Regions from separate parts of the Blautia sp. An46 genome, predicted to be linked through region 2. Evidence: predicted binding sites of a transcription regulator. Region 2 holds the regulator's gene; each other region holds the start of a gene.
The links. The regulator HrcA, encoded in region 2, represses chaperone genes, less so after heat shock. The targets are predictions, from matches to a motif close to TGTTAGCACTCNNNNNNNNNGAGTGCTAACA.
Positions count from the first base shown of each region.

Region 1: the regulator HrcA is predicted to act here: its motif matches at 1,610-1,640, upstream of clpB (ATP-dependent chaperone ClpB).
Region 3: the regulator HrcA is predicted to act here: its motif matches at 3,367-3,397, upstream of B5G00_RS13895 (Hsp20/alpha crystallin family protein).

Region 1 covers NZ_NFIF01000023.1:6,633-17,301, reverse strand. Annotated here, with positions in the region: gene clpB (ATP-dependent chaperone ClpB) at 1-1,529, opposite strand, end outside; gene B5G00_RS15830 (alpha/beta fold hydrolase) at 1,760-2,512, opposite strand; gene B5G00_RS15825 (sugar O-acetyltransferase) at 2,629-3,243, opposite strand; gene B5G00_RS15820 (DUF6198 family protein) at 3,350-3,721, opposite strand; gene B5G00_RS15815 (C40 family peptidase) at 4,045-5,385, opposite strand; gene B5G00_RS15810 (C40 family peptidase) at 5,684-7,264, opposite strand; gene hisD (histidinol dehydrogenase) at 7,399-8,673, opposite strand; gene B5G00_RS15800 (MerR family transcriptional regulator) at 8,846-10,084, shown strand; gene B5G00_RS15795 (M18 family aminopeptidase) at 10,095-10,669, opposite strand, start outside.
Region 2 covers NZ_NFIF01000005.1:73,545-84,213, reverse strand. Annotated here, with positions in the region: gene thiI (tRNA uracil 4-sulfurtransferase ThiI) at 1-450, opposite strand, end outside; gene B5G00_RS05775 (cysteine desulfurase family protein) at 466-1,620, opposite strand; gene B5G00_RS05770 (16S rRNA (uracil(1498)-N(3))-methyltransferase) at 1,623-2,363, opposite strand; gene prmA (50S ribosomal protein L11 methyltransferase) at 2,373-3,359, opposite strand; gene B5G00_RS05760 (AEC family transporter) at 3,400-4,317, opposite strand; gene dnaJ (molecular chaperone DnaJ) at 4,513-5,676, opposite strand; gene dnaK (molecular chaperone DnaK) at 5,756-7,630, opposite strand; gene grpE (nucleotide exchange factor GrpE) at 7,743-8,378, opposite strand; gene hrcA (heat-inducible transcriptional repressor HrcA) at 8,426-9,472, opposite strand; gene uvrB (excinuclease ABC subunit UvrB) at 9,568-10,669, opposite strand, start outside.
Region 3 covers NZ_NFIF01000018.1:20,156-30,824, forward strand. Annotated here, with positions in the region: gene B5G00_RS13850 (helix-turn-helix transcriptional regulator) at 1-122, shown strand, start outside; gene B5G00_RS13860 (CPBP family intramembrane glutamic endopeptidase) at 336-1,130, shown strand; gene B5G00_RS18910 (hypothetical protein) at 1,499-1,651, shown strand; gene B5G00_RS13870 (alpha/beta hydrolase) at 1,725-2,123, shown strand; gene B5G00_RS19980 (alpha/beta hydrolase) at 2,032-2,265, shown strand; gene B5G00_RS13880 (hypothetical protein) at 2,285-2,836, shown strand; gene B5G00_RS13885 (DUF7677 family protein) at 2,881-3,054, shown strand; gene B5G00_RS13890 (hypothetical protein) at 3,099-3,290, shown strand; gene B5G00_RS13895 (Hsp20/alpha crystallin family protein) at 3,530-3,982, shown strand; gene B5G00_RS13900 (Hsp20/alpha crystallin family protein) at 4,041-4,499, shown strand; gene B5G00_RS13905 (inorganic diphosphatase) at 4,680-5,231, shown strand; gene B5G00_RS13910 (AEC family transporter) at 5,275-6,219, shown strand; TPP riboswitch at 6,282-6,387, shown strand; gene thiS (sulfur carrier protein ThiS) at 6,824-7,018, shown strand; gene thiF (sulfur carrier protein ThiS adenylyltransferase ThiF) at 7,023-7,661, shown strand; gene B5G00_RS13925 (thiazole synthase) at 7,679-8,455, shown strand; gene thiH (2-iminoacetate synthase ThiH) at 8,468-9,688, shown strand; gene B5G00_RS13935 (thiamine phosphate synthase) at 9,681-10,295, shown strand; partial or broken gene B5G00_RS19840 (MFS transporter) at 10,320-10,526, shown strand.

The DNA.
Region 1 (10,669 bases), on a different contig from region 2:
TTCTGCAGCTTGGGCAGTTCTCCGTACTGAAGCCTTGCTGCCTCGTTCAGGTCATAGTCTCTCTGGGCTTTCTGGATCTGGTTATTCATATCTTCAATCTGCTCCCGCAGTTTCTGAAGATGCTCTACTGTAGTTTTCTCATTATCCCACTGAGCTTTCTGACTGTTAAACTGGTCCTTCAGTTCCGCCATTTCCTTCTGGAGCTCTACTAGCCGGTCCTGGCTGAGACGGTCATTTTCTTTCTTAAGAGCCGCCTCTTCGATCTCCATCTGCATGATCTTCCGACGCAGTTCATCCAGCTCTGCAGGCATGGAATCCAGTTCTGTCTTGATCAGGGCGCAGGCTTCATCTACCAGGTCAATAGCCTTATCCGGCAGGAACCTGTCGGAAATATACCGGTCAGAAAGAGTAGCCGCAGCTACCAGGGCGCTGTCTGTGATCTTTACCCCATGGAAGACCTCATAACGTTCTTTCAGACCACGGAGAATGGAAATAGTATCCTCCACTGTAGGTTCGTCAACCATAACCGGCTGGAACCTTCTCTCCAGAGCAGCATCTTTTTCAATATATTTCCGGTATTCATCAAGAGTAGTCGCACCGATACAGTGAAGCTCTCCTCTTGCCAGCATAGGCTTCAGCATATTTCCCGCATCCATGGCTCCGTCAGTCTTTCCGGCTCCTACGATCAGGTGGAGCTCATCAATAAACAGGATAATCTGGCCTTCGCTTTTCTTAACCTCTTCCAGAACGGCTTTCAGCCTTTCCTCAAACTCACCTCTGTACTTGGCTCCTGCCACCAGAGCCCCCATATCCAGAGCAAAGATTTTTTTATCTTTCAGTCCCTCAGGCACGTCTCCCTGGACAATCCTCTGAGCCAGACCCTCAACGGCTGCAGTTTTACCTACTCCTGGTTCACCGATGAGCACCGGGTTGTTCTTGGTCTTTCTGGAAAGGATCCGGATCACATTCCGGATCTCACTGTCCCGTCCGATTACCGGGTCCAGCTTCTGCTCTCTGGCTTTTTCCACCAGATCCTGTCCGTATTTATTCAAAGTGTCATAAGTGACCTCCGGGTTATCTGTAGTCACTCTCTGATTGCCTCTTACTGTACTTAAAGCCTGTAAAAACCGTTCCTTGGTAATCCCGTATTCCTGCCACAGTTTCTTCATAGAAGGACTGGGATTATCCAACAGAGCCAGAACCAGATGTTCTACAGAGACATATTCGTCTCCCATAGCTTTTGCCTCATCCTCTGCACTTACCAGGGCTTTATTCAAATACTGGCCGATATAGGGCTGTCCTCCTGAAACCTTTGTCCTGGCATTCAGAGCCTGTTCTACTCTTGTAAGAAAATGTTCCTTCTGAATCTCCATTTTCTCAATAAGCTTTAATGTCAGACTGTCCTCCTGATGCAGAAGATTATAGAGCAGATGCTCCTGTTCAACCTCCTGATTGCCAAACTCATATGCTGTCTTCTCCAAATCCTGAACAGCCTGAAGCGATTTCTGCGTGAATTTACTGATATTCATACAAATCCCCTCCATTGTCTTATGAAATAGCCTGCTGTGCAGGCCTGGTTTTCTTGTTCTAGTGTTAATATAACACCTGTTGTTAGCAGTGTCAAGACTTGAGTGCTAAAATTTTTTGAAAATTTCGAACTAAAATTTCGCCATCCTTTTTATATGCCAAAAGCCGGTCTAAACGGCTGTACTCCGTTTAAACCGGCTCTCCTTTTTTCCAGGAAGTTGCTGAAATTCCTTTAAATGCCAATGAATTCCGTAATTACTTTGGCTGAAAGTTCTGCATTGGTTATAACTGACGGGTGTCCTCCAGTCTTAAAAATATGTACTCGCCCCTGCTGTACCTGCCGGCTCATTTCTGCGTATTCTTCCGGTAGATTTTTACGGCACATATCGTCCTCTAAGCTTCCCATAAAGAGAACAGGCATATGTAAAGTTTCTAAAGGTTTACAGAATAAAGGGCTTCTGTTTACTGCACATTCTATCAGTGCCTGTGTATTAAGGTCTACAACCCTTTCCCAATCTTCGCCCTGACACCATTCATAAAACTGCCTTGCATAGATATCTTGTTTCGCAGTTTCCCGTTCTTTTAATAAATTCACTGTAAAATCTTCATTTAAAGTTCTTCCATCAAAACTATCGGCAATGACCTTATCTATAAGGTCGGGGCGCTTCAATGCCGTATTTACGGCAACCCATGCTCCGCCGCTTGTCCCCAAAAGATTTACTTTCTCAATCTTTAAGTATTCAATAAGTGCGATTACCTGTTCAGCCTCAGCAGTCCAGAGATTTTCCGGAAACCTGTCAACTCTGTCTGATTGCCCGTTTCCCAAAAAATCCAGCAGGATAACTCGATAGTTTTCCTGATACAGCGGTAATATAAACTCAAACATAAGAGAGGAAGCAGTATCTCCATGGAGCATGATAAGGGGGGTTCCCCCTCCAGTTTCCTTATAAAAAATCTTTTTTGACTGATAATAAAAATATGGCATTCATAACCCTCCTAATCATTTCATCTTCTTAAATGATCAGCAAGGCGTAATAACAAAGGATACACCTTGCTATTACAATACTGTAAAGATACCCATACCTCATTTCTCCTTTCTGCTTACTCTATATCAATCAGCTTATCCTTATCATAATATTTTTCATCTTCTTCCGTAATCTCCCGGTAGACTTTACAGGGATTTCCAAAAGCAATCACATTGGCGGGAATGTCTTTTGTCACCACGCTTCCGGCTCCGATAATGCTGTTCTCTCCTATAGTCACTCCCGGCATGACCATGGTGTTTGCCCCGATCCAGACGCCGCTTCCCACTTTAACCCTCTTATTGTACTGTGCCTCTTTTGCCCGAAGTCTGGGGGATACGGGATGGGTGCCTGTACAGAGAACCACATTAGGTCCAATCATCACATGATCGCCGATTTCAATAACTGCATCATCTACCAGCACCAGATTAAAATTGGCGTATACATGGTCGCCCATATATACATTCTTTCCTCCCCAGTTGGCGTAGAAAGGCGTTTCAATATAGCTGCTTTCTCCAATTTTGCCGAACATTTTTTTCAGAAGAGCTTTCTTTTCTTCTCCTTTGCTGGGTGGAAGATGGTTGTATTCAAATACCATATCCAGATACTTTCCCTGTTCTTTCATCAGCTCTTCATTGTCACAATAATACAGTTTTTCATGATGGATTCTGTATAAAGTTTCTTCTAAATTCATAGGACCTCCTGAAGCAAATACTCTCTCTGACATCAACATATCACATTTTTCTTTCATGCTCAAGTACAAGTCTCCATTATAGCCTCAAAGCTTCTTAAAGGCCCTCTCAATACTCTATTCCTGAAAGTCTTTCCATCTTTTCCTGAGCCAAATGATTGAACAGTGCAATGATCCTGCCTACGCCGATAACTGCCAAAACCGTACCAATTCCCACGCCTATCAGTTGTCCCCGGAGGCTGAGTCCCAGAACAATCGTAATTGTAATATTAAAGAGATCAAAACAATTTTTAGTATATCCTACATTCTTATGTATTATATCTGCAATAGCCTGAACAATACCGTCTCCGGGATTTGGAACCAGCCTCATATCCAGTGACAGGGCAGCTCCAATACCTGTAAGGATAATGGCCAGGAGCAGCACCAGAAACCGGATGATGATTTGTCCGCTATTTTCGGCGTTCGAGGAAAATTCCGGCAATATGGAGCCGAATATATATTCAAAGTCAGTCCCATAGCCAGGATCAGCAAACCCAGTATATAGAAAAAGGTTCTGTAAAAAACTTGTTTCTTCATATATCTTTCCCTCTGTTATAAAATTATCAATTTAAATAATTATAGTACCAATTTCAGAGGATTTCAAGAATTCCCAAGCCTTTCCATTGTGAGGCAAAACAGGGAACTCCCCTTCAGCTCTTTTCCCCAAGCCTGAGGAGTACTGGACATTTCGCATTCTGTCCGGTAGGATTCCCTATAAAAAAAGAATCCTGGTAATCCAGGATTCTTTATATATTCATATATCTTCTACTGAACAATTCTTCTGATAGCTATATAGGATCTGTACAGAGCGTTAGATGTATATTTGATTCCGCCCTGTGGATATGGAGCACTATTGGAAGCATGTACAATTCCGCCGTCTCCTGTCAGGATTGCCACATGTCCGGAATATACGATGATATCACCGGCCTGATGATCCTCCCAGCTTACACCTACACCAGAGTATGCCTGTGCATCGCTGGTACGAGGCAGGCTATAACCAAAGTGTGCAAATACCTGCTGTGTAAATCCAGAACAGTCAATACCGTTTGTCAGGCTGTTTCCTCCATATACATATGGATTTCCAATAAACTGGCTTGCATAAGCAACAACTGCTGCTCCTGTGGCACTGTCATAGGAAACATTGCTGTCAGAACTTGTATCTGTGCTCTCTGATGAACTCTCTGAAGAGCTTCCTGATGAAGCTGTGCTTCCTCCGCTGCTGCTTACAGAAGAATTTCCTGTATTTCCAGTTGCTCCTGTAGTAGATCCGCTGCTTGCATTTCCTGAGCTGCTGGAATTATTGTTTGAACTGCTGGTCTGTGCGGCCTGAGCTGCTGCCTGCTTTCTTGCTTCCTCTGCTGCCTTGGCTGCGGCTTCCTCTTCCTTCTGGATCTGCTGCAGTTCTGCATTCTGCTGTTCGATCAGGTTCTTATATTCCTGAGCCTGTGCCTTTACTGTAGCAATCTGGCTCTCGTAATCGCTGGCAGAAGCTTTCAGGTTTGCCATTTTTGTTTCCAGAGTATCCTGCTTGTCTTCCTGCTCTTTCTTGCTGTCTTCCAGTTCTGCCTTCTCTGTCATCAGCTGGTTCTCAAGATCCTGTACCTGCTGAACAACGGCTTTCATCTTTTCCAGAGCTTCTCTGTCATAATCATACATCTTACCGTTATTCTCAATCTTGGAGAGCATATCGGTAATACTCTCAGATTCAAGAAGAATCTGTGCCCAGGAATCTGTTCCGCCGTTCTCGTACAGATACTGAATTCTCTTCTTCATGCTTTCGTACTGTTCATCACGGTCTGCCTCAGCTTCTTTTAAGTCTTCCTGAGTCTCCTTGATGTCAGCCTCTTTATCTGTAATCTCTTCCTTCAGCATATCAATCTGTGTCATAATTGTAACCAGTTCCTGCTGTGTGGAATTGATCTGTCCCATTAATTCGTTCTTTTTGCTTTCAAGGCTGCTTACCTGACTCTCAGCCGCTGAAAGTTTACTCTGAGTTTCGGATTTCTGTGCCTGAATTTCCTGCTTTCTGCTGGAAGCTGCTACAGGTACCGCCTGTGTGGCTGCCATAGTAAAAACAAGAGCCAGACATAATAATCTTTTTTTCATTACTCAATACCTCTCCATTATGTATAAAAAATCTGTTTGTTATATTTTTGTAATAATTCCGCAATACTTTTTTCACTTCCTGTATATACTACCATATATTCTTCTGTATTTCAAGTCCTGAAGTCGTGTTTTTTAAATTTCTGTTACAAAATGAAATTTTCAGGTAATAAAAAATGCTATTTTTATAATATGTTACCAAAATATTTCTCCAACCAGAAAACCACAGATAACATCCTTTTATCAGGTTTTATCTGTGGTTCTCCGTTTTATATTCTTCTATGAGTTTTTCTGTACTTTTTTACTCTGCAATACGTCTGATCGTAATGTAAGAAGTATACAGAGCGTTAGATGTATATTTGATTCCGCCCTTTGGATAAGGAGCGCTGTTGGATGCATGTACGATTCCGCCGTCTCCTGTGAGGATTGCCACATGTCCAGGATAAACGATCAAATCACCGGCTTTGGATTCTGACCAAGATACCTCAGTACCTACATAAGCCTGATCGTAGCTGGTTCTCGGAAGAGAATAACCAAAGTGTGCATAAATCTGCTGGGTGAATCCAGAACAGTCAATACCATTTGTCAGACTGTTTCCTCCATATACATATGGATTTCCGATAAACTGTTTGGCATATGCCACAATAGCCTCTCCTACACTGCTGTTATAAGATACATCCTCAGTTGTATCCTCTGAAGCCGATGCCTGAGACTGATCTTCCTGTGCTGCAGAATTATCTTCTGCCGGAGCGGAAGGCGTTGTGTCTGCAGGCTGTGAAGCCTCTTCCTGTGTATCCTCTTCAACAGTCTCTGTTGTCTGAGAGTCTTCTGTATCGGCAGCACTGTTATCAGATGCTCCGTTATCAGCAGTTGTACCGCCATCTGCTGAAGAATCCTCCTCTGTAGCATCTTCCACTGTCGTGTCTGTTTCTTGCTTCTGTTCTGTATCTGCAGCTGTCTCCTGCTGAGTGTTGTCTGCAGATGTTTCCTGCTGTGTGCTGTCTGTATCTGCTGCTGTTTCCTGCTGTGTCTCAGAAGTTTCTTCCTCTGTATCTTCAGCAGCTTCTGTCTGTGTGCTCTGTCCATTAGAGGTCTGAGCTGTATTCTCTGTATTTTTCTTCTGTTCAGAAGCCTGAGCTGCAGCTTTTGCTGCTGCTTCCTCTTCTTCCTGAATCTGCTGGAGCTCAGCATTCTGCTCTTCAATGAGCTGCTGGTACTGCTGTGCCTGAGCCTGAGCTGAAGCAATCTGTGCATCATAATCAGAAGCAGATGCTTTCAGACTGGACATCTGGGATTCCAGTGACTGCTGAATGCCTTCCTGTTCCTGTTTGCTGCTTTCTAATTCTGCCTTCTCAGTCTCCAGCTGTTCCTCCAGATCCTGTACAGACTGTACAGCATCTTTCAGCTTCTGAAGGGCTTCTCTATCATAGTCATATACTTTCTGGCTTGTCTCCATCTTAGACAACATATCTGCGATGCTGTTGGACTCTAAAAGGGCCTGTGCCCAAGAAGTATTTCCGTTCTCATAGAGGTACTGGATACGTTTTTTCATATCCTCATATTGCTTGTCGCGTTCTGCCTGTGCTGTTTCCAGCTCTGCCTGTGTCGCCTGTATGTCAGCCTCTTTTTCCTGGATGCTTTCATTCAGCATGTTTACCTGAGTCATAACGCTGACCAATTCCTGCTGGGTAGAGCTGATCTGGTTCATCAGGGCGCTCTTCTGGCTCTGGAGTTCGTTTACTCTTGCCTGTGCATCGGAAAGTTTACTCTGAGTTGCTGATTTCTGGGCCTGTACTTCATCCTTTCTGGCAGCTGCAACAGGAACAATCTGAGTTGCTGTCATAGCAAAAATCAGTGACAGGCATATTAATCTTTTCTTCATAGTCCTAAATACCTCTCCCTAGTAAAATCTGTTAACAAGTTCTAGCAGTATTTTGTAATATTTTTGTAATATTTATTACACTTTTAAGATATACTAACATACTTTACCAGGTTTTTCAAGGTCCATTTCCATTTTTATGATAAGCTGCCGTTTTTTCTCACTTCTGCAGCCCGGGCATGTCCCATTAATCCTTCTCCTTTTGCCATCCTCTCTACCAGCGGCGCCAGCTCTCTCATTGCCTCCGGTGTCATGCTCTGGTGGGTGCAGGTTTTCAGAAAAGTTCCAACCCACACACCGCCTGTGTATCTTGCAGCTCTAAGTGTTGGAAGAGTGTGGTTGGTCCCGGAGGCATAATCTCCAAAGACCTCTGCAGTATTTTCTCCAATAAACAAAGAGCCATAATTATAAAGCTTTTCTTTCAGGATCTCTGGTTCTCTTACATTTAGCTCCAGGTGTTCCGGAGCATAGCTGTTAGTGATTTCTACTGCTTCTTCCAGATTCTCCGTCAGAACCACTTCACCGTAGGTCTCCCAGGATTTTTGTGCAATCGATGCTGTAGACAGCCAGGAAAGTTCTTTCTCCACTGCCTGGATCACCGCCTGGCCAAACCTTTCGTCTGTGGTGATCAGCATACCTTTTGCATTAGGGTCATGTTCAGACTGGGCCAGAAGGTCCGCCGCCACGATCTCAGGTGTGCCGCTGCCATCTGCAATAACCAGCACTTCACTGGGACCGGCCACAAAATCAATTCCCACCTGGCCGTAGCACTGTCTTTTTGCCTCGGTCACATACTGGTTTCCAGGGCCTACGATCATATCCACCGCCGGAATTTCTTCTGTTCCATAGGAAAAAGCAGCAATGGCCTGGGCTCCTCCCACAGCGTAGATTTCATCTGCACCTGCAATATCCATAGCCGCCAGAGTCTTAGGATTTATTTTATCCGTTCCTTTCATAACCGGAGAGCAGGCCGTCACCCGTTCCACTCCTGCTGCTTTCGCTGGGATCACCAGCATAAGAGCTGTAGAATAAAGGGGATAATTTCCTCCCGGAACATAACAGCAGCAGGACTTCACCGGCAGGATCCGGTGTCCCAGAAAGATCCCCGGAGCAGGGCTGAAATTTTCCAGAGGCTTTATGGTCTCTCTCTGGGCATTAGCAAAGGCCCTGATATGTTCTGCAGCTTTTTTCAGATCTTCGATCTCCTGGGCTGTAAGCTGTTCATAAGCTTCCTGGATTTCTTCCCGGGTAACCAGAAAAGATTTTCTGGTGCTGCCGTCAAACCTCTGGCTGTACTCTCTGAGGGCCTCATCCTTTCTTTTCTTCACATCTTCTATCATATCTCCCACAGTCTGGGTAAGTTTCTTCTTGTCTTCCTCTGTACGCACTCTGGCTGCTTTTAATACTTTCATAATCTAAACCTCCCTGGCTCCATGGCCTGAATTTCTCATCTATGGCGCCATTATAAAATATGAAGTCTGGTCTGTGTCAATCTTGTTTTTTTCCCTTTTCTCTCTCAAACCTTGAGTATACTCCGTGTTTATGGTACCATATCAGAAATGAAAAAGAGAGGAAGGCTGTCCCATGCGTATCGGCAAAGTATCGGAACTTTATCATATATCTATAGACAATCTCTACTATTATATACATTATGGACTTCTGGTTCCCCCCAGACCCAAAGGGCAGTATGTCTTTGACGAAGCTACCTGTAAAGATCTGGAATGGATACTGGAATTGAAAGACCTGGATTTTTCTCTCCGTGAAATCCATATTCTCCTGTCTCTGAAACGGGTTTCCGGCTTTGCAGACCCTCAGGACCTTATGGAGCTGAAAGAGATGTACATTAATAAGCGCCACCTCTGCCTTCAGGAAATCCAGCATAAAAAAACGGTTATAGAAAAACTGGAGAAAAAAATACAGGAACTGGAAATTCCGGCTGCTTCTCCTGAAGCCAAAACAGGGGTCCCCCTTTCCATGCTCTCTCTGCTGTGCTGCCCCTGCTGCGGTAAAGAGCTTTCCATGACAGATGTGGAAATGAACCACCGCTGTATTTCCAAAGGAAATCTCTCCTGTTCCTGCGGCTATCAGGCCCAAATCCGCCACGGTATCCTGATGACTCCCAATAAAAATCAGAATCTCCAGGACACCCCGGACCTTACCAGAGAACTGTACAAAGACCTTCCTCCGGACCTGATCAGCCTGTTTCAGCGTTCCTACAATCACATGCTGAAAAATATGGAGGAAACGGGTCTCCAGGGAAAAGTTATCTGTGAGACTTATATAAACGCCTGGTTTTTCATCCACAATCATCTGGAATATCTCCCGAAAAACAGCCGTTATATTATCATTGACAAATATCCGGAAACTCTTCTTATGTATAAAAGACTGATTGAAAAGCAGACGCCGGATCTGGAAATCCTGTATCTGGCAGACAGCAGCACCTGTTTTCCTTTGAAACCTGGATCCATAGATATCCATCTGGATTTCTTTGCTGTGAACGAACATAATTTTTATCATGATACTTTCTTATATAAAGAACTTATCCCTTACCTGGCACCAGGGGCTGATCTTATCGGCACCTATTTCTATTTTGAGCGGGCTCCAAAATCCATGAAACAGCTTCTCAGTCAGTACCCGGAAGCTTACTGTAAAAATTTTGACCTGGAGTATTTCCACTCTTCACTGAAAGAGGCTGGATATGTTCTTCTGGAAGAAGAAGACTGCGGCTGCACCACAGACTCCGGCGCCAATCTGGGCTTTGGCTTTCATGTAAAAGGCGAAAAAATGCACCTTCTTCCCTATCACGGAAGAAAGCGCATCTGATAATTTACAATTATTCAAAAAATACAGTGGCTGCCTTTATAAAGTAATCTGTGTCCTTTACCCCTGCAGTCTCATAGGGGGAATGCATGGCAAGCTGAGGCAGCCCCACATCCACTGCATTCACAGATACCTGGGCCATGGAAATGTTCCCCAGAGTAGAGCCTCCTGGCATATCTGACCGGTTTGTAAAAGTCTGGAAAGGAACTCCCGCCTGGCGGCAGATATCTTTAAACACAGCGGCGGAAAATCCATCGGTACAGTATTTCTGATTTGCGCTGTGTTTGATCACAATGCCTTTATTGAGATAAGGGCGGTTCACCGGGTCCGCCTTCTCTGTATAGTTAGGGTGGACTGCGTGAGCGTTATCTGCAGAGATCATAAAGCTGTCGGCTACGCACCGGAGGTAGTCCTCATAGTCTCCTCCCAGACCTTTCTGTATCCGGAGCAGCACATCATAGAGGAAGGTTGAGGCTGCCCCCTGTTTCGTGCCGCTTCCCACCTCTTCATTGTCCATAACACAGTGAACCGCTCCGTAGTTTTCTTTTGCCCCTGCCAGGAAGCCCTTCAGAGAGGCAAAGGCACACT
Region 2 (10,669 bases):
CTGAGGGTTGTGAACATCTACTTTCATATTGGGGCAGGCATCCAGGATCACGCTTCCCAGCTCGCTGCTGACCTCCATAGACTGCATCGGATAGGTTTTCTTATTTCTTCTGGTATTTACTTTAAAAGTCAGGGATTTTTCCCCGTAAACCTTTTTCACATAGTCTGCCACATCTTTAGAAAGCTGTTCGAATCCCTGGTCCTCCAGGACCACTGCAGGGCAGATGCCGTAAATGCCGAAAACCCGTTTCATGGCCTCTACAGCTTCCTCGTAGTCAAAATCGCCCTGGGGATATACAAAGATACGCCCCATTTCTTTTACTACCTTGAAAATGCCTTCTACATTTCTCAGCTGATATCTGATCTGGTCTACCAGAGCATCCTCAAAGATATAACGGTTTTTTCCTTTAATAGCGATTTCTGCGTATTTGATCAAAAAAGCCTTATACATACAAATTTTCTCCTTTTATTTTCTTGCATATCTCCGCAGCATGGGAAGAAGACTTCTCAGTGACTCCAGGGTATAGTCCAGTTCCTCCCTGGAAGTAAATTCACTGAAACTGAAACGAACAGCGGACTCTTTTCTCTCCGGACTCAGACCTATGGCCCCAAGAGAGGCGCTTCCTGTCCTTTTGTGGCTGGAGCAGGCACTGCCTGCGGAGACATAAATTCCTTTGTCTTCAAGAGCATGAAGGAGCACTTCGCTTCTCACTCCCGGGAAGCTGACATTTAAAATATGGGGAGCTCCTTTGGAAGGTTCCGGGCCGTTGATTACCACGTTTTCCAGCTTTTCAAGCTCTCCGGCAAAATATTCTTTCAGCTCTCTCATATAAGCTGTATTTTCATCCAGATGTTCATATATGATTTTAGCGGCTTCTCCCATTCCGGCGATTCCCGGTACATTGTCAGTACCTGAACGCATGCCTTTCTGCTGTCCTCCTCCCAAAATCAGGGGATGGATTTTCACCTTATCGCCTATATACAGAAATCCCACGCCTTTGGGGCCGTGTATCTTATGGCTGCTTACAGAAAGCAGGTCAATCTTCATTTTCTTCGGATAAATCCTGTACTTGCCATAAGCCTGGATAGCATCTACATGAAAAAGAGTCTCCGGATTTTTCTCTTTGATAAGGCTGCCCACTTCTTCCACAGGCAGAAGGGCTCCCAGTTCATTATTTACATACATGGCAGACACCAGGATCGTATCCTCTCTTATGGCTGCAGACAGCTCATCCAGAGACAGATTTCCCTGTTCATCCACAGGTATCCTGGTAATCTCAAATCCCTGTTCTTCCAGCCACTCCACAGGAGCAGATACTGCTGCGTGTTCAAAAACCGTTGTGACAATATGCTTTCCCTTTCTCTGATTGGCCATGGCTGTGCCGATCAGCGCCCAGTTATCTGACTCCGTTCCTCCGGAAGTAAAGTATATATCTTTCTCCTGTACTTTCAGAGTCTTTGCAATCTTCCTGGCCGCCTCTTTCACATAATCCTCTGCCTGAACGCCTTTTAAATGCATGGCCGAAGGATTTCCGTAGTCTTCCATCATAGTCTTTACCACAATATCCTTCACTGCCTCATAGCATCTGGTAGTAGCAGAATTATCCAGATATGCCTCCATTTCTATTCCTCCAATGCAAACATCAGAACAGACAATACCGCAAGACCTGCAGTCTCTGTTCTCAGTATCCTTTTTCCCAAAGTGATCACCTGGGCATCAGCCCCGGAAACCGCCAGTTTTACTTCCTCTTCTTCAAAGCCGCCTTCCGGACCGATAAAAATGCCCACAGACTGGCCCCTGGCAATCTGTCCCAGGATTTCTCTTGTGTGTTTCATATCTTTTGCCAGCTCATAAGGCAGCAGAACCACATCCAGCTGGGCCCCATACTGGACAGCCTCCTGAAAGTTCATAACCCCTTTAATCTCAGGAATATACATTCTTTTAGACTGTTTGGCTGCACTTTCTGCTATAGCCTGCCATCTGGCCAGTTTTTTCTCTTCTTTTTTCTTATCCAGTTTCACCACTGCACGCTTGGAAGCCACAGGGATCACCTGGTGGACTCCAAGTTCCACGGCCTTCTGAATGATCAGCTCCATCTTATCTCCTTTAGGCAGTCCCTGAAAGAGATACAATTTAGAGGGCAGTTCGTAGCCTGCCTCCTGAACATACATAATGTGAGCCAGGATCTCTTCTTCGTGAAGCTCCTGGATATAACAGGTATATTCTTTGCTGCCTCCGTCGCTGATCAGGATTTCTTCTCCCTGACGCATACGGAGGACATTTTTTATATGATTTACATCACTGCCTGTAATAGAAATCTGCTTTTCTCCTATCTGAGCAGGATCTGCAAAAAAACGGTACATATTTCCACCTTAATTCTTTCTGGCTGTCACAGATACCCACTCTCCCTGATGGGTAACCTCCAGCACTTCCAGTCCGGCTTTTTTCACAGCTTCCACCACTACAGATTCCTTTACATCCAGAATACCGGAAGTAATATAGATTCCGCCTTTTTTCATGTGCTGTACGATAACCGGAGTCAGAGGAACCAGCACGTCTGCCAGGATATTGGCTGTCACGATATCATATTTCTCATAGCCTGCTGCATCCTGTATTTCTCTGTCATCGATAATATTGCCGATCATCATCTCAAAATCCCCATCTGGGATCTGATTGGCCTCTTTATTTTCTTCTACTGCCGGCACTGCACAGGGATCCAGATCTGTCCCTACTGCATGAGACGCGCCTAGCTTTAAAGCCACAATGGAAAGAATTCCGCTGCCGGTCCCTACATCCAGAAGAACCGTGTCTTTTGTCACATATTTCTTCAGCTGCCGGATGCAGAGCTGGGTGGTCTCGTGCATACCTGTTCCAAAAGCAGTTCCCGGATCAATATGAATGATCATCCGATCCTTATCCTCTTCCTTAACCTCTTCCCAGGAAGGAATGATCAGGATATCATCCACATAGAACTGCTTGAAATACTGCTTCCAGTTATTGATCCAGTCAATATCTTCTGTCTCATCTACAACAATGGTTCCCTCTCCTATATCCAAAAACTCTTTCAGACTTTCCAGCTCCTGATTCACCATATCCAGCACCTGTTCTTCTGTAGTCTTCTCGCCGTTTACCAGAAGCTCTCCCTCTTCTGTCTCTTCTACAAAAAAGCTAAGATATGCCGTGCCGTCATCCTCACCTATCTGGGGAAGGATATCTACAAACATCTGCTCCTTTTCCAGTGCAGTAAGAGGCACATTATCCTCTATCTGAGCTCCCTCCAGGCCGATGTCATAAAGGCTGCTGATAATAATATCTTCAGCTTCTGTTTTCGTTTTAATTCTGAATTTTTTCCACTTCATATTGAATTCCTTTCTTTTAAATATCCACTGTATGTTAACTTTATACCAGCATAAAAGTCAGTGTAATCGTAAAAACCGACAAAACTGTTGTTACCACAATTCCCTCTGCAATAGGTTTGGAGTCCTTTCCATATTGTTCGCAGAGCATTGCAGGAAAATTTCCTACAGGAAGAGCCGCCATAAGCACAACCGTAGCCCGTATGAGAAAATCTGTCAGTACCGGCTTCAGGATAAGAGCCAGTATCATGGGAAATGCGATGAACCGGATTGCTGTAAATATAAGCAGTCTTTTGTTCTTTATCATTTCTTTGAGCTTCATTCCCGCCAGAGAGATTCCTATCACGATCATAGACAAAAGCGTACATGCATTGCCGTAATATCCTGCAAGAGTCTCAATTTCTTCCGGTAATTCCAGTTGAAACCAGTATATGAAAAATGCCGCCATACAGGCAATAAGCCCCGGACTTAGATAGTCCTTCCAGGACCGTTTTTTTTCCTCTGCGCCGTTTTTCAGCAGCATGATTCCAAAAGTAAAAATAGTAAAATTAAAAAGGAAATTGAAAACGATCACATATACCATAGATTCCGGGCCGATAATTGCCAGGGCAACAGGTATTCCTATAAATCCTGTATTTCCGAAAACAGTCATCAGCACATAGGCATTTTTCAGATGGTTCGGCACTTTCAGCACCCATACAAGAAAATATCCGAAGAAAATAAGAAAGAGGTAAAAAATAACTGCAAGAATTCCTACAAAAATCACATTTTCTCTGGGAATCTGAGAAAGGTCATTGAACATACTTACGATTACCAGTCCTGGCGAGCAGACATTGACTACTAAAGCCGACAGATCTTTAGAAGCACTGTCAGATATCATTTTCTTTTTATAAAGTATAAAGCCTGTAAGGATCAGAATAAAAATCATGATCATCTGCTTCAGCACTACTAAACCGCTCATTTTCCCCGTTCTTCCTTTTTCTGATTTATCTTTCTTTGTATTTATGCTCAAATGAGCCCACAGAGTTCGCCTCTGGCCTCATGTTATTATAGAAGAAAAAATTTCAAATTGCAACAGGGCTTCTCTTCAAAAAAAAGAACGCTGCATCTATCTCAAAAAGAAATCTATGCAGCGTGTTCTTCCTGTCATTGGAGATTAATTTTCAAACATATCTTTCAGCTTCTCACCGAATTTTTTCTTTTTTTCACCGCCTGACGGCCTGTTACCGCAAGCCGCATCAAATTTACGCAGAGCTTCCTTAGCTTCCTCGTTCAATTTGGTAGGCACTTGTACTACCAGGGTCACATAGTGATCTCCTCTTACATTTTTATTTCTCAGAGAAGGCACTCCTTTTCCTTTCAGCCGCACTTTTGTATCGGTCTGAGTCCCCGGTTTTATGTCATACATTACATCGCCGTCTACAGTGCTGATCCGCACTTCTCCTCCCAGAGCTGCCTGAGCAAAGGTAATGGGCGCTGTAGAGAATATGTTCATATCCTGTCTCTGGAAAATCGGATGGCGGGCAACCACTACTTCCACCATCAGATCCCCTCTTGGTCCGCCGTTGGTTCCCGGCTCGCCTTTCTCCCGGATACGGATGCTCTGTCCGTTGTCGATACCTGCCGGTATAGTCACCTTGATCTTCTTGCGGTTGGAAATAAATCCGGTTCCACGGCAGTCCGGACACTTATCTTTTATCACTTTTCCGGTTCCATGACAGTCCGGACAGGTCTGAACATTCTGAATGGTTCCAAACATGGACTGCTGTGTATATACCACCTGGCCGGTTCCGTGACATTTAGAACAGGTCTCTGGTGAAGTTCCCGGCTTTGCCCCTGTACCATGACAGGTTTCACAGGTATCCTTCAAAGTAAGGTCCAGCTCTTTTTCACAGCCGAATACGGCTTCCTCAAAAGTAATCCTTACAGAAGCATGTACATTGGCACCTTTCATAGGGCCATTATTAGGTCTCCGTCTTCCGCCGCCGAAAAGATCCCCGAAAATATCGCCGAAAATGTCGCCCATATCTCCGCCGCTGAAACCTCCGAAGCCGCCAAATCCGTCAAATCCTCCGGCTCCGCCGCCTCCCTGTTCAAAGGCCGCATGGCCGAACTGGTCATACTGTCGTCTTTTCTGGGGGTCGCTTAATACACTGTATGCCTCTGTAGCCTCTTTAAATTTTTTCTCTGCCTCTTTATCTCCCGGATTCACATCCGGATGATACTTCTTGGCAAGCTTCCGGTAGGCACTTTTTATTGCAGACTCGTCTGCTCCCCGGTCCACGCCCAGGACTTCATAGTAATCTCTTTTATCTGCCATTGGTCTTTTCCCTTTCTACACACAAGCATGGGATGCCCGAAAACACCCCATGCTTTTCTATTGCTTTTTATGTCCCGGATTAAACTTCTCTGTAGTCTCCGTCTACCACATCATCGCCGTATGCTTCATTTCCGCTGTCCTGAGAACCTGTTCCTGCTCCTGGATTTGGTCCTGCCTGCTGTGCACTCTGCGCCTGCTCATACATTTTTGCGAAAAGTTTCTGAGCGCTCTGCATCAGTTTCTCTTTTCCAGCTTTCAGTTCTTCTACCTGAGCATCTGTGATCTCATCTGTATTGGAACATTTTGCCAGAGTTTCTTTCAGTGCATTCAGATCTGCTTCTACGGCAGTCTTGTCGTTTGCATCAATCTTATCCCCAGCTTCTTCCATGGCTTTCTCTGTCTGGAATACCATAGCGTCTGCATCATTCTTTGTATCTACAGCTTCTTTACGTTTCTTATCCTGAGCTTCGTATTCAGCAGCCTCTCTTACAGCCTTATCGATCTCATCATCAGACATGTTAGAACCTGCAGTAATGGTAATGTGCTGTTCTTTTCCTGTTCCCAGATCCTTTGCAGAAACATTAACAATACCGTTTGCATCGATATCAAAGGTAACTTCGATCTGAGGAACGCCTCTTCTTGCTGGCGGAATTCCATCCAGACGGAACTGTCCAAGGGATTTGTTATCTCTTGCAAACTGTCTCTCACCCTGTACTACGTTGATATCTACAGCAGTCTGATTGTCTGCTGCTGTGGAGAAGATCTGGCTCTTCTTGGTAGGAATTGTTGTATTTCTCTCGATCAGTCTTGTAGCGATACCTCCCATGGTCTCGATTGACAGTGACAGCGGAGTAACATCCAGCAGAAGGATATCTCCTGCACCTGCGTCTCCTGCCAGCTTTCCACCCTGTACAGCAGCACCCAGAGCAACACATTCATCTGGGTTCAGAGTCTTGCTTGGCTCTTTTCCTGTCAGCTGTTTTACTTTATCCTGTACAGCGGGAACACGGGTAGAACCGCCAACTAACAGTACCTGGCCCAGTTCAGAAGCACTTAGTCCAGCATCAGAAAGAGCACGTTTTACAGGTTCTGCAGTCTTCTCTACCAAGTCGTGTGTCAGCTCATCGAATTTTGCTCTTGTCAGATCCATATCAAAGTGAAGAGGTCCGTTGGCATTCATGCTGATAAATGGCAGGTTGATGTTAGTTGTTGTAGCGGAAGACAGCTCTTTCTTTGCTTTTTCTGCTGCTTCTTTGATACGCTGCATAGCCATCTTATCTGTAGAAAGGTCAACCCCTTCTTTCTTCTTGAATTCAGAAATCATATAGTCAGCAACCTTCTGGTCGAAATCATCGCCGCCCAGATGGTTATTACCTGCTGTAGACAGAACTTCGATAACGCCGTCGCCAATTTCAATGATGGAAACATCAAAGGTACCGCCGCCTAAGTCGTATACCATGATCTTCTGCTCTTTCTCATTGTCCAGTCCATAAGCCAGAGCTGCTGCAGTAGGCTCGTTGATGATACGTTTTACCTCCAGGCCTGCAATCTTACCTGCATCCTTGGTAGCCTGACGCTGTGCATCGTTGAAATAAGCCGGAACTGTGATAACAGCCTCTGTAACTTTCTCGCCCAGATAGTTCTCAGCATCTGCCTTCATTTTCTGAAGGATCATTGCGGAAATTTCCTGAGGAGAGTATTTTTTCTCATCAATGGCAACTCTGTAGTCTGTACCCATATGTCTCTTGATAGAGGAAATAGTCTTGTCAGCGTTAGTAACAGCCTGACGTTTTGCAGGCTCACCTACAAGTCTCTCTCCTGATTTTGTAAAAGCTACAACGGAAGGTGTTGTTCTTGCGCCTTCTGCATTTGGAATAACTGTTGGCTGTCCGCCTTCCATAACGGCTACACAGCTGTTTGTAGTACCTAAGTCAATACCTATGATCTTGCTCATGATAACTCCTCCTTGAATCATTTCTATTGTTAGTTATTATTGGCTGTTTATAAGATAAAATCCTTCAGGATCTCTCCTGGATATAAAATTGGTTATGGTTCCGGCTCCTGTCTTAATTGGCAACCTTCACCATGCTGTGACGGATCACTGTGTCCTTGTAGGTATAACCTTTCTGGAACTCTTCCACCACTACATTCTCTCCGGCTTCTTCATCTTCCACATGCATCACAGCATTATGATAATCCGGATTGAATTCCTGGCCTACAGATTCAATGGCCTTAACCCCCATCCCTTCAAATGAGGAAAGGAGCTGGCGGTAAATCTTGTTCATTCCGTCTACAAAAGGACTTTCCTTTTCTTCTTCCGGAACCGCAGCCAGACCTCTTTCAAAGTTATCCACAACAGGAAGGATCTTTTCAATCACTTCTCTGGCTCCGATTTCATACATGGAAGCTTTTTCCTTCTCTGTACGTTTTCTGAAGTTGTCAAATTCCGCCATCTGCCGCTTAACCATATCGGTAAGCTCTTCTATTTTTTCATCTTTTTTGTCTTTTTTCTTTTTTCCGAAGAATCCCTTTTTTTCCGGTTCCTTCTTGCTGTCTTCAGAAGAAGCCTCTGTATCTTCCGGGCTTTCCGTCTCTTCAGCCTGATCCTGATTTTCCGCTTCTTCCATTTTCTCTGTTGCTTTTTCGTCATCCTCTTTCAGGATATCCTCTGTTTGGTCCGGAGAAACGTTTTCATCTTCCATGGAATTGAATTCTTTCTTTTCTTCTGCCACGAATTCTTACCACCTTTCTACGTTTTCTTAAATATATTGTCCAATTGATTTTTTAAGGTTTTCAAATTATCCATTACATTTTCATAATCCATCCGCTTGGGACCTATGATTCCGATAGTTCCCTGCATGCCGCCGCCCAGATCATAGGTGGCTGTCACTACGCTGCAGTCCTTCATGGTCTTCACCGGACTCTCATTTCCGATATAAACCTGAATACCGGTGTTCTCACTATCCTTTTCGTTATCCATCGTATCCTTTACGAACTCTGCCAAAGCTTCTTTCTCTTCAAAGGCGGAAATCAATTCGCTGGCCTTGGAAGAATCTGCAAGCTCCGGATACTTGAAAATGTTTGTTGCACCGCTGGTATAAATCTCCATCTCTTCATCATCTACCGCAATAGCCTGAGCTACTGCATCGATCACGCTGCTGATCACCTCGCTGTGGATTCCCGCCTGTTCCTTCATACGGGAAATCATTGCCAGATTGATCTCTTCAATGGAAAGTCCATTGAGCTGTGTATTCAGAAGAAGATTTAATTTCAGCACTGTTTCTTCATCCATTGGTTCCCGAAGTTCAATAATGTGGTTCTTCACAAGATTTCCTTCTACCACCACCACTGCCAAAAGCTGTGTTTCTGTTACTCTGGACAGCTGGATGAATTTTAATTTGTTCCGATGATAAGTTGGACCCGTGATCATAGTTGCATAGTTGGTATTGGAAGCCAGGATTTTTACTACCTGCTTTAACACCTTTTCCATTTTGTCTGTCTTTTCTATCATCAGATCTTTAATCTCTGCTACTTCTTTGTCCTTCTCTTTCATAAGCTCATCTACATAGAGACGATAGCCCAAATCCGAAGGAATCCGCCCTGCCGATGTATAAGGCTGGATAATATATCCCAGCTCCTCTAAGTCAGACATTTCATTGCGGATGGTTGCGGAGCTAAGATTCAAGTCCGTATACTTGGAAATTGTTCTGGAACCTACCGGCTCACCGGTTTCCAAATAGGTCTGGATAATGGCTTTCAGAATTTTTCGTTTTCTTTCATCTAATTCGTTTTCCATTCCATCTTTCGCTCCTTTCTTTTGTAGTTGTTAGCACTCGTTGTGGTGGAGTGCTAACATCTATGTTCTTAAGATAGCACCACTGAAAATATTTGTCAAGTGATTTCTTCTAAATTTTTCTTTAGCTCTATCATCTTGTCCCTGAGTTCCGCTGCCATCTCGAAATTCAGGTCTGCAGCAGCAGCTCTCATCTGCTTTTCTACATCCTTAACCAGCTTCTCCAGCTCCTTCCTGCTCATGGACTCTGGATCTTTCATCATCTTATCTTCCGTCTCAGCTACGGCCTTCGAAATACTGATCAGATCCCGGACTGCTTTCTTAATTGTGGTAGGCGTAATGCCATGTTCTTCATTATACCTTTGCTGCAGACTCCTGCGGCGCATAGTCTCATCAATAGCAATCCGCATAGAGTCTGTCATCACATCTGCATACATGATAACCCGGCCTTCGGCATTTCTGGCCGCACGTCCGATAGTCTGTATCAGAGAAGTTTCAGATCTTAAAAATCCCTCTTTATCTGCGTCCAGGATTGCCACCAAAGTAATTTCCGGAATATCCAGACCTTCCCTCAGCAGATTGATTCCTACCAGCACGTCAAATACATTCAGGCGCATATCCCGAATAATCTGGGTTCTCTCCAGGGTATCAATATCCGAGTGGAGATATTTCACCCGGATTCCCAGATCTTTCATATAGTCTGTAAGATCCTCAGCCATTCGCTTAGTCAAAGTAGTGATCAGGATTTTGTTTCCTTTCTCTACTTCTTTATTTACCTCTCCTACCAGGTCATCAATCTGCCCCTCTACTGGCCGCACCTCAACCATAGGGTCCAGAAGTCCTGTAGGACGAATGATCTGCTCTGCCCGAAGAAGCTCATGCTCTTCCTCATATTCTCCCGGAGTGGCAGATACAAAAAGAATCTGGTCAATCTTGCTTTCAAATTCCTCAAAGTTTAAAGGCCGGTTATCTTTTGCTGAAGGCAGTCGGAATCCATAATCCACCAGAGTCTGCTTTCTGGACTGGTCTCCTGCAAACATACCCCGGATCTGAGGAACGGTTTTATGAGACTCATCTATAATAATAAGGAAGTCGTCACCAAAATAATCGATCAGCGTATATGGCGGCTGCCCCGGCTCTAGCCCTGCCAGATGCCTGGAATAATTCTCCACTCCAGAACAGAAGCCTGTTTCCTTCAGC
Region 3 (10,669 bases), on a different contig from region 2:
GGGTCCGGCGGGAAACCATTATGAGATTGGAAAAAGCCCAGTATAATCCTTCCCTGAAACTGGCCATTGATATTTCAAGAGCTGTGAAAGCTCCCATAGAAGATATTTTTGTTTTTAAATAAATTATTTTGTTGTTCCCGGCTGGCTGTTCTGCTTTATCCATTTGATATGCATTACATACAAGCGGTTAGTCTTTACGATTGACCGCTTTTCAAGAATTTTAATATAATGGGGAACAGAAACTCCGGAACAGGGAGAAAGGCAGGGCGAAAAATAAATAGAAATATTGAAGAAGATTTTTTTCAATATTCGTATCATAATAGAGGTGTTGTAATATGAAGAAGTTATTTATTACAGGAACAAAAGCAATTTTTTTCTTTGTTGGATGGGCTGTTTTAGCCGGATTGTTACCTATTCCCGATTCCTCAAATGGTGCAGTTTGGAGATTTTGGGCTGAACTTATTCCGTTTCTATGTGTTGTGGGTTTAACTCTGATCTTCTGGCTAATGGAGAAACGAAAAATAGAAATGCATATCATCTCCAAGCCATTCAGAAGTGTTTGCATCGGCTTTGGGACGGGTGTCCTTTGGCTGGGTGCTGCCATCATAATTTTAGCTGGACTGGGGGTAATGAGAATTACAGCCACTGACACTTTTCCAATGTTATGGCTATGGCTGCTTTCCGCACTTATAAACACAATCATGCAGGAATTATTGGTGCGAGGTTATCTCTACCAAATGATAAAGCGTAACTATAATGTGGTTGCGGCAATGGTTGTTACTACGGCATTGTTTACCTTTATGCATGGAGGTGCCTTTGAAGCAGGTATTGTGCCAGTATTAAATGTTATTACGATGAGCATTTTAATGACTACGGTATTAGAATATACCCAATCACTGATTGCTCCCGTGATGATGCATTTTATATGGAATGGTGCTGGAGGTATTATTCTCGGCGTTGTTTCGCTGGCAGACGATTATCCACATCTGTTCACAACAGCTTTTACTGGAAACACACTGCTATCTGGTGGAATGCCTAAAATGGAAGGAAGCATAGTCGTTTTAACCATAAATATAGCATTGACATTACTATTTCTGCTTTTTCTAAAAAAGCAACGAAAAGTCGCGTAACGTCATTTTACAAAAAATGGAATATCGCAAGTAGATCATGGAACGCCCAGATAGACGTTCCTTTTCTATTTCCAGCCGTTCAGTAATGGACGGCTTTTTCTATATTCTCTACAGAAAGTCCTTGGGATTGCCCTGTAGGAGAAAAATCCCCCGGGAGGGAGGCACACCTGCAATACCGGCTATAGCTGACCCCAGATACATGTCCGTTTGGCTTGCTGATTCCAGGAATAAAACCTTTGGGTATATACCGGAAAACCAACTGGATATTCTGAAGACTTTGTAAATAATCTATAATTATTTACAAAGTCAGAAGGGATTTGTAAATAATTATACAAATTTGAAAACAGCAGGGTCAGGAGGAAGGAAAGATGAGCAACTATGGAATACGATTTTCTATTCTGGATCTGGGAATCATGAAATCCGACGTTAACCTTGTAGCGCCTGGAACTGTGAAGGCCACTCGTTCCAATCCGGAGGCAAAGACTTATATGCTTGAAAAGCAGTACCGGAGAAAACAGTGAGATCCAGACAGCAGCTCATGGGCAGGTGGATGCAGGGACACGACAGATCTTCTATCTGTGGGAGGAAGGCAATATGCCTTCAGAAACAGAGTATACGGAAAACAATGGCGGTTATGCAGATGACCCCGGCTTCCGTCCTACAGTGAGAACATTTCCTGTGCCCGAGGAAACAGAGGTTAAAGGCGCTGTACTGATCTGCGCAGGGGGAGCTTTCCAATACCGAAGCGACCAGTATGAGGGAACTCCTGTGGCGGAAGCGCTCAGTCAGCGGGGCTATCAGAGCTTTGTGGTGGACTACAGACTAAGGCCATATACCCAGGAAGAAGGAGCCTTGGATCTTGCCCGGGCTGTCCGGTTTGTCAGAAGCCACGGAGAGGAATATGGAATCGATCAGGAAGATATTGCAGTTATGGGATTTTCCGCCTACCTATTTTGCATACGGAACCAGGGATCCTTTTGTAGGGGAATTTGAAGAATGTATCCAGGCTTTGGAAGAAGCAGGAGTATCTGTAGAATCCCATGTGCTGGAAGGAATGCCCCATGGTTTCGGAGCAGAAGGGGGCTGGATAGAAGGATATGATCAGTGGCTTGGCAGTATATTTGCAGAAGGATAAAAAATCAGGAGGAAGAGGTATGGGAAAAACATGGCACATATACAGAAACAGTCTTAGGGTTATCCTTTTGTCCGGGGTTCTGTCTTTTATGCTGCTTCTGTCAGGCTGCGGCCAGACAGAGGAGAGCTACCGGACAGATTCATCAGATGCAAACCCTTCAGAGAAAGCTGAAACTGTAGAGAACGGGAGCAGTGGTGAGGAGGAGGATTATACCTTAGAGACAAAGGTTATGGATGTGATCAATGATCCGGTATTTGGAGATTACGGGAGACTGATTTTTCCTGTGGACCGGACGATTGATGAGGATCTGGAACTACAGGATGTGGGAGAGATCCTGACCTGGTATAACAATGTGAATCCAGACCGTACGGTGGAGATTGCAAATTATCTGAAAGATCAGGTGGAGTCAGGAGAGCAGATTTTCTATGACATTTATACAGATGAAGAAAAGGCGGAAGATCCTGACAAGGAAAATACAGGGCTGTTTTTCTTCCGGGGAGAGCCGGGAGCAAAGACTGCAGTGATCAATGCAGGAGGAGGTTTTGTCTATGTGGCTGCCATCCATTATTAGAAGGAATCGATTTTTTTAGCGAATTCAAAGAAAGTCCAAGTCTATTGGAAACAGTATATGCAATATTTATGAACAACCTTGAGCTTGATGAAAATGGAGAGGTTCTAAATGCAAAATATGCAGAACACAGGGCTGCACAATATATTAAACAGTGGTGTATAAAAGAATATATTGCCGAACCCACATTTGAAGGCTCAGAGGAGTTAGAGTTATATTGACAACTCCTAAGTTGTCGAATTTGAAGTTAATGAGGGGAGAATAAATGGATAAAGAAAAAAAGAGAAAGTTTCATTTGGTGTTATATGGAATTGCTATTCCCGTTAGTTTGTTCGCTCTATATACATTTATCTTTGTTTTTGATAATGGTATTGGGTGGAAAATTGCGTTAATTATTATTGGTTTGGGTTGGCTTATATCCGCTATCTCCGGGGTTATAGAAAATTTGAAGAAATAGAACAATCCTGCTTTATCTGTACACAATATGAAGTCTAAGCTATAACAAAATTAATCGGTACGAAATTTTTAAAAAATTTTAGCACTCGAGGGTTGACTTTGCTGAAAATATGTGTTATATTACAACTAGAACAAAGGAAGAGAGAAAAAGAATGATTCCCAAGTTCCGACAACAACACTTCGGTTTTCCCAAAGTGCTAAAATAAATAATATGATGTCTTTTGAAAGGAGATATGACTTATGTTAGTACCTAGTATTTTTGGAGAAAATTTGTTTGATGACTTTATGGACTTCCCATTTAACGATGATTTCTGGGGAAGGAAAAATCCTTTATATGGAAAGAACGCCAAGAGAATGATGAAAACCGATATCCGGGAAACAGATGGTTCCTATGAACTGGATGTTGACCTGCCGGGATTTAAGAAAGACGAGATCAAGGCTTCCCTGGAAAATGGCTACCTTACCATTTCCGCAGCAAAGGGATTGGATAAAGATGAGAAAGACAAAGACGGCAAATATATCCGCCAGGAGCGTTATGCAGGAGCAATGAGCAGAAGCTTCTATGTAGGCGATGAAGTTACCCAGGAGGATATCAAGGCTAAATATGAGGACGGTATCCTGAAACTGAGCATTCCGAAAAAAGAGAAAAAACCTGCAGTTGAACAGGATAATCACATTGCTATTGAGGGATGACAGATTTTAGTCAGCCCTGGGCAGAAGAGTAGGAAAAGTGAAAAAGGAGGAATGACCTATGTTACTGCCGAGAACATTTGCTGATGACTGGTTTGATGATTTCTTTGATTTTGACGATTTCCCATTTTTTAATGATAGAGAAGATAGGAAAATGGAAAGGAAGCTCTATGGACGGAGAGCGAAAAATCTGATGAAGACAGATATCCGGGAGAAGAAGGACGGCTATGAACTGGATATTGATCTTCCCGGATTCAAGAAAGAAGATATAAAGGTTACTCTGGAAAATGGCTATATGACCATTTCCGCACAGAAGGATTCTCCAAAGGAGACAAAGAACGGACGTTTCATCCGGAAAGAACGTTTCAGCGGAGCCTGTGAGAGAAGCTTTTATGTAGGCGACAATCTGACTCAGGAGGATATCCAGGGTGAATTCAAACATGGCGTACTGAAACTGAGGATTCCGAAGAAAGAAGCGGCTCCTCAGGTAGAAGAGAATAAGTACATTACCATTGAATAAAGGGATAATAGATAAGGGACTGCTTCCCGCCGGGGATTTAAGAACCGACAGGGGAGCAGTTTTTTGCTGTCTGCTTTTGCACAGAAAAAGAATTTGCAAATAGGAGAAAAGGGTTATAGAATAGGGATATCAAAACAGGAAAGTCTCAGAAGGGGAGAGACTTTAAAAGGAGGTATTTCTATGAACATTTGGCATGATATCAGTGAGGAGCGGATCTACCCCACAGATTTTATGGCGGTGATCGAGATCGAAAAGGGGAGCAACAAAAAATACGAGCTGGATAAGGAGACCGGCATGCTGTCACTGGACAGAATCTTATTCACTGCAACCCACTATCCCATGAACTACGGTTTTATTCCCAGAACTTACGGAGACGACAAGGATCCTCTGGATGTGCTGGTACTTTGTTCTGAATCAATTCTGCCCATGACCCTGGTCAGGTGCTACCCTATAGGTGTTATGAAGATGGAAGACGGGGGAATGGGAGATGAGAAGATCATTGCCATTCCTTATGGAGATCCTACCTATATGGGTTATACAGATATCCATGAACTGCCGAAGCACATTTTTGAGGAGCTGAAGCACTTCTTTACTATCTACAAACATCTGGAAGGAAAAAGTACCACAGTCAATGAGTTCGGCGGCCCCATTGCGGCAGTGGAAGTTATCGAAAAATGTATGGAGAATTATAAGAAAAAATTTGTAGATCAAACAGAGGAAGCCCAGGCATAAAAAGGGCGGTCAAAAACTTGAAAGGAAGACTGGAAGAACGGCCATGGAGAATCTTATTTTTAGTCTGAATGCTACGATACCTGTATTTTTGCTGATGGTCCTGGGACTGGCTCTCAGGAAAATCGGCTGGATCGACGAAGGGTTTGCTTCGAAGATGAATCAATTTGTCTTTCGGGTGCCTTTGCCGGTGCTTTTATTCCAGGATCTGGCTACCGTAGATTTTTATGAAATGTGGGATGGAAAATTTGTTCTTTTCTGTTTTGTTGTCACATTTCTGGAGATTTTCCTAGCCGGTCTTCTCTCCCTTCTTCTGAAAGACCGGAGCACCAGGGGGGAGTTTATCCAGGCTTCTTACCGGAGCAGCGCTGCTCTCCTGGGGATTGCTTTTATCCAGAATATTTACGGTTCTGCTGGGATCGCCCCCTTGATGATCATTGGCAGTGTTCCTTTGTATAATATAATGGCGGTAGTGGTCCTTTCTTTCTTCAGCCCTGAAAGAAAGACCCTGGACGGAAGTACCGTTAAGAAGACTTTGAAAGGGATCATTACAAACCCCATTATTATTGGTATTCTGGTGGGAATGGCCTGGTCTCTGCTGAGACTGCCTTTGCCCCAGATTGCTCAGAAAACAGTCAGTAGTATAGGGGCGACGGCAACCCCTCTGGGCCTGATGGCCATGGGAGCTTCCTTTGATTTCAAAAAGGCTCTGGGGCAGAAAGGACCGGCAGTAGCTGCCTCTTTTCTGAAGCTGGCAGGATTTGGCACCCTGTTCCTTCCTTTGGCGGCAGCTATGGGATTCCGCCAGGAAAAGCTGGTAGCCATTCTGATCATGCTGGGTTCGGCTACTACAGTAAGCTGCTATGTGATGGCGAAAAATATGGATCATGAGGGAACGCTGACTTCCAGCGTGGTTATGCTGACTACACTGGGAAGCGCTTTTACCGTCACTGCCTGGCTGTATATTTTCAGAACTCTGGGGATGATCTGAGAAGGGCTGTCTGGTTGATAAATTTATCTTGACAGAAAAGAGAGAGAAGTTTATACTGAAAAAGTAAAAAACAGGGGAGCTTGTAAACAGGCTGAGAGGAAGTTGTGAACTTCGACCCGGGAACCTGATTTGGATAATGCCAACGTAGGAAGAAAGAAGAGATTTCAGGAGATGGCAGAGTCCGTCTCCTTTCTTTTTGTGCGATAAGCTGGACATGATATTGCGTCAGATAGGATATTCCCCTATCCGATCAAAAGACTCTTCAGAAGACAGATTTCTGAAAGAAGTCCCAAGCTAAGGTTCCTTACGAAAACAGAATACTGATCACAGTTGAGAGTGAGCCAACGGGTTCATGAAGGGGTGCACCACCACGGGTGTATTACTTCGTGAACCCTTTTTTAGTCTATGTAGCTGTCCCATTAATCATTTTCGAGAATATTTACACATTTTACTGCTTAGTCTGCGCTGCTTTGAGCCTATGGTCTCAAAGCTGTGCTCGACAAATTCGCATAAAATGTATAAATATTCCTGAAGTATGACTAATGGGACAGCACCATAGAATAAAACCTCTCTGTGTGGCAGAAATTCTGGAAAGGAGAGGAAGATGATTGTAAACGGAGAAAGAGCAGCCTGGGAGGCCGGTCTGACAGTGGAGAAGCTGCTGGAAGCAAGAAATTACCGGCAAGACCGGGTTGCGGTGGAAAAAAACGGAGAGATCGTTCCTAAGAAGAATTATTCCACAGAAGAGATCCTGGAAGAGGACAGGATCGAGATCGTCAGTTTTGTTGGAGGAGGCTGATCTTATGGAGAAAAGGATTCCATCCAGGGAAGAACTGCAGAAAGCCCTTCTTGCCCGGTGCACAAGGGAAGAAGCGGAAAAATTGTGGAATGCCAAGATTGCGGTGGCAGGCCTTGGGGGTCTGGGCTCTAATGTGTCGGTGTTTCTGACCAGAGCAGGAGTGGGACATCTTCATCTTATTGACTTTGATAAGGTGGATATGACAAATCTGAACCGGCAGCACTATTTTATTTCCCATCTGGGTATGGATAAGACAGAAGCACTGAAAGAGCAGCTTCTTCAGATCAATCCCTGGCTGGATATTGAGACCAGTTGTGAAAGGGTTACGGAAGAAAATATTCCCAGGCTTTTTCAGAATGCAGGTATTATCTGCGAAGCTTTTGACAGGCCGGAGAATAAAGCTATGCTGGTTAACGGCTGTCGGGAGTTTTTTCCTGAAAAACCTCTGGTCTGTGCCAGCGGCATGGGAGGGTTTGGAAGGAGCAATGATATCGTCACCAGACAGGTGGGAAGAAATTTCTATCTCTGCGGAGACGGGACTTCCGGGATCGAGGAAGGACAGGGGCTTGCAGCCCCCAGAGTGGCCCTGTGCGCAGCTCATGAGGCAAACCTGATCCTGGAACTGATATTAGAAAAAAATTAAGAAATGAGGGAAGAAAAATGAACCATACAAAAGACACTTGGAAAATCGGTAACCACGAGTTTACTTCCAGATTTATTCTGGGATCCGGGAAATATTCTCTGGATCTGATAAAGGCAGCGGTAGAGCAGGCAAAAGCCCAGATCATTACCCTGGCTCTTCGCCGGGTAAATGAAGGCGGCGCCGCCAATATCCTGGATTATATCCCCCAGGGCGTCAGTCTTCTGCCCAATACTTCCGGAGCCAGAGATGCCCAGGAGGCAGTGCGGATCGCCAGGCTTTCCAGAGAAGTCTGCGGCAGCGATCTGGTAAAGATCGAGATCATGCGGGATACCAGATACCTTCTTCCGGACAACCAGGAAACCATTAAAGCTACAGAAATCCTGGCAAAAGAAGGATTTACTGTTATGCCCTATATGTATCCGGATCTTAATGCCGCCAGAGATATGGTCCAGGCAGGCGCCGCCTGTATCATGCCTCTGGGAGCGCCCATCGGCTCCAACAAAGGCCTGTGTACCAAAGAATTTATCCAGATCCTCATTGATGAGATCGATCTGCCCATTATTGTAGATGCCGGCATCGGAAGACCTTCCCAGGCCTGCGAGGCTATGGAAATGGGGGCAGCGGCAGTTATGGCCAATACTGCTATTGCAACGGCAGGAGATGTGCCTCTTATGGCAGATGCCTTCCGCAAGGCTATAGAAGCAGGAAGAGAGGCTTACCTTTCCGGACTTGGAAGAGTTATGGAAAAAGGAGCCAGCCCTTCATCACCCCTTACAGGATATCTTCAGGACTAGGAGGCAGAGGCAATGAGTCAGGAAAATCACGTAAACGAAAGTATCATCAACGAAGAAGTAAAAGAATTTCTGGAAAAAGGAAAGCGGACGGATCACATGAAATATCTGCCGGATATGGAAGTGATTCAAAGCGATGTGATGGACAAAGTCCGGGAGGCTGCGAGAAATTATGACTACAGTCTGTATACAGAGGCAGATGTAAGAAGAGCTCTTGCCCATGATTACAAGACACCGGAAGACTTTAAGGCCCTCCTTTCTCCTGCGGCTCTTCCTCTTTTGGAGGAGATCGCTCAGTGCGCCCAGAAGGAGACCAGGAAGCACTTCGGCAATTCCATTTATATGTTCACGCCTATCTACATAGCAAATTACTGTGAAAACTACTGTATATACTGCGGGTTTAACTGCCATAACAGGATCAAAAGAGCCCAGCTTACCTATGAAGAGATTGACAAGGAAATGGCAGCTATTGCCAAGTCTGGCCTTCAGGAAATCCTGATTCTGACAGGGGAGAGCCGGAAAAAATCCACCGTAGAATATATCGGAGAGGCATGTAAGATCGCCAGGAAATATTTCCGGGTCATCGGCCTGGAGGTTTATCCTATGAATTCTGATGAGTACGCCTACCTTCATAAATGCGGAGCAGACTATGTCACCGTTTTCCAGGAAACCTATCATGCAGACAAATATGAGACCCTCCATCTGGCAGGTCATAAAAGGATTTACCCTTACCGTGTCAATGCTCAGGAAAGAGCCCTTATGGGTGGTATGCGGGGAGTAGCTTTCGGCGCCCTTCTGGGGCTGGACGATTTTAGAAAAGATGCTTTTGCCACAGGTATGCATGCCTGGTATCTCCAGAAAAAATATCCCCAGGCAGAGATTTCCTTCTCCTGTCCAAGACTTCGTCCTATTATTAATAACGACAAGATCAACCCCATGGACGTCCACGAGGCCCAGCTTCTTCAGGTAGTCTGCGCCTACCGTCTGTTTATGCCTTTTGCAGGGATCACTATTTCTACAAGAGAGTGTGCCAGAGTAAGGGATAACCTGGTAAAGATCGCCGCCACTAAGATTTCCGCCGGAGTCAGCACCGGTATCGGCGAGCATGTAGAAGAGCTGGAAGATAAGGGAGACGCTCAGTTTGAGATCTCAGACGGACGGTCTGTCCAGGAAGTCTATGACAGCCTGCTGGGAGAAAATCTCCAGCCGGTTATGGCGGAGTATGTCTATGTGTAGAGAAGAAAGAATGACTGCAGAGCTGGAAAAAGATCTCTGGTCCCGGATAACGGTTGTTACTGACCGGAAGCTTGCTGTCCGCCCTTTTCTGGACCAGATCGAGATCCTCTGTCAAAAAGGGCCCGAGAGGATCTTGTTAAGAGAAAAAGATCTGAACCTGCCGGAATATGAGAAGCTTGCAGTAGAAGTAAAAGAAATCTGTGACAGATACCAGGTGCCTTTTTACTGCCATACCTACAGGGAAGCAGCAGTAAAAGCAGGGACGCAGGGTCTGCAGCTCCCTCTTTCAGTGCTTCGGGAGACAGGAAGAGGAAGCTTGGACAAAAAATGGAACCTCGGCTGTTCTGTTCACAGCCTGGAAGAGGCTCAGGAGGCGGAATGCCTGGGAGCGGATTATGTCATCGCCGGACATATATTTGCTACAGACTGTAAGAAGGGCCTTCCTCCCAGAGGCCTGGACTTTCTGGAGCAGATCTGCCGGTCAGTTTCCCTGCCGGTCTACGCCATCGGAGGGATCTGTCTGGAGCAGGATCAGATAAAAAAAACACTGGCTGCCGGAGCCAGAGGAGTGTGCATTATGTCCGGAGCTATGAAATTCCAGCCGTAAAGGCTCAGGCAGGAGGATATTACAATGTTTCAGCTATTGTTAGCGATTATTTATCTGGCTTTTATCAGCCTGGGACTTCCGGATGCACTTTTAGGCTCTGCGTGGCCCACCATGTATCAGGAACTCTCGGTACCTGTTTCCTTTTTCAGTGTACTTATGACGGCAGCGGCGTTGTTCGGGTTTTCTGTCAGCCATTCTTATGCGGCGCTGTGTCTGTGGGCCAGCAGCTATCTGGTGCTGCGCCGGGGCCTTTCAGAGGATGCAGCCGCCGGTATTCGGGGTGATCGCCAATCATATCAGCACAGCTCTTCTGCCGCTGTATCTGCTGCTGATCCTGGTGCTCATGATATTCGCATATGAGAAAATGCTGAAGA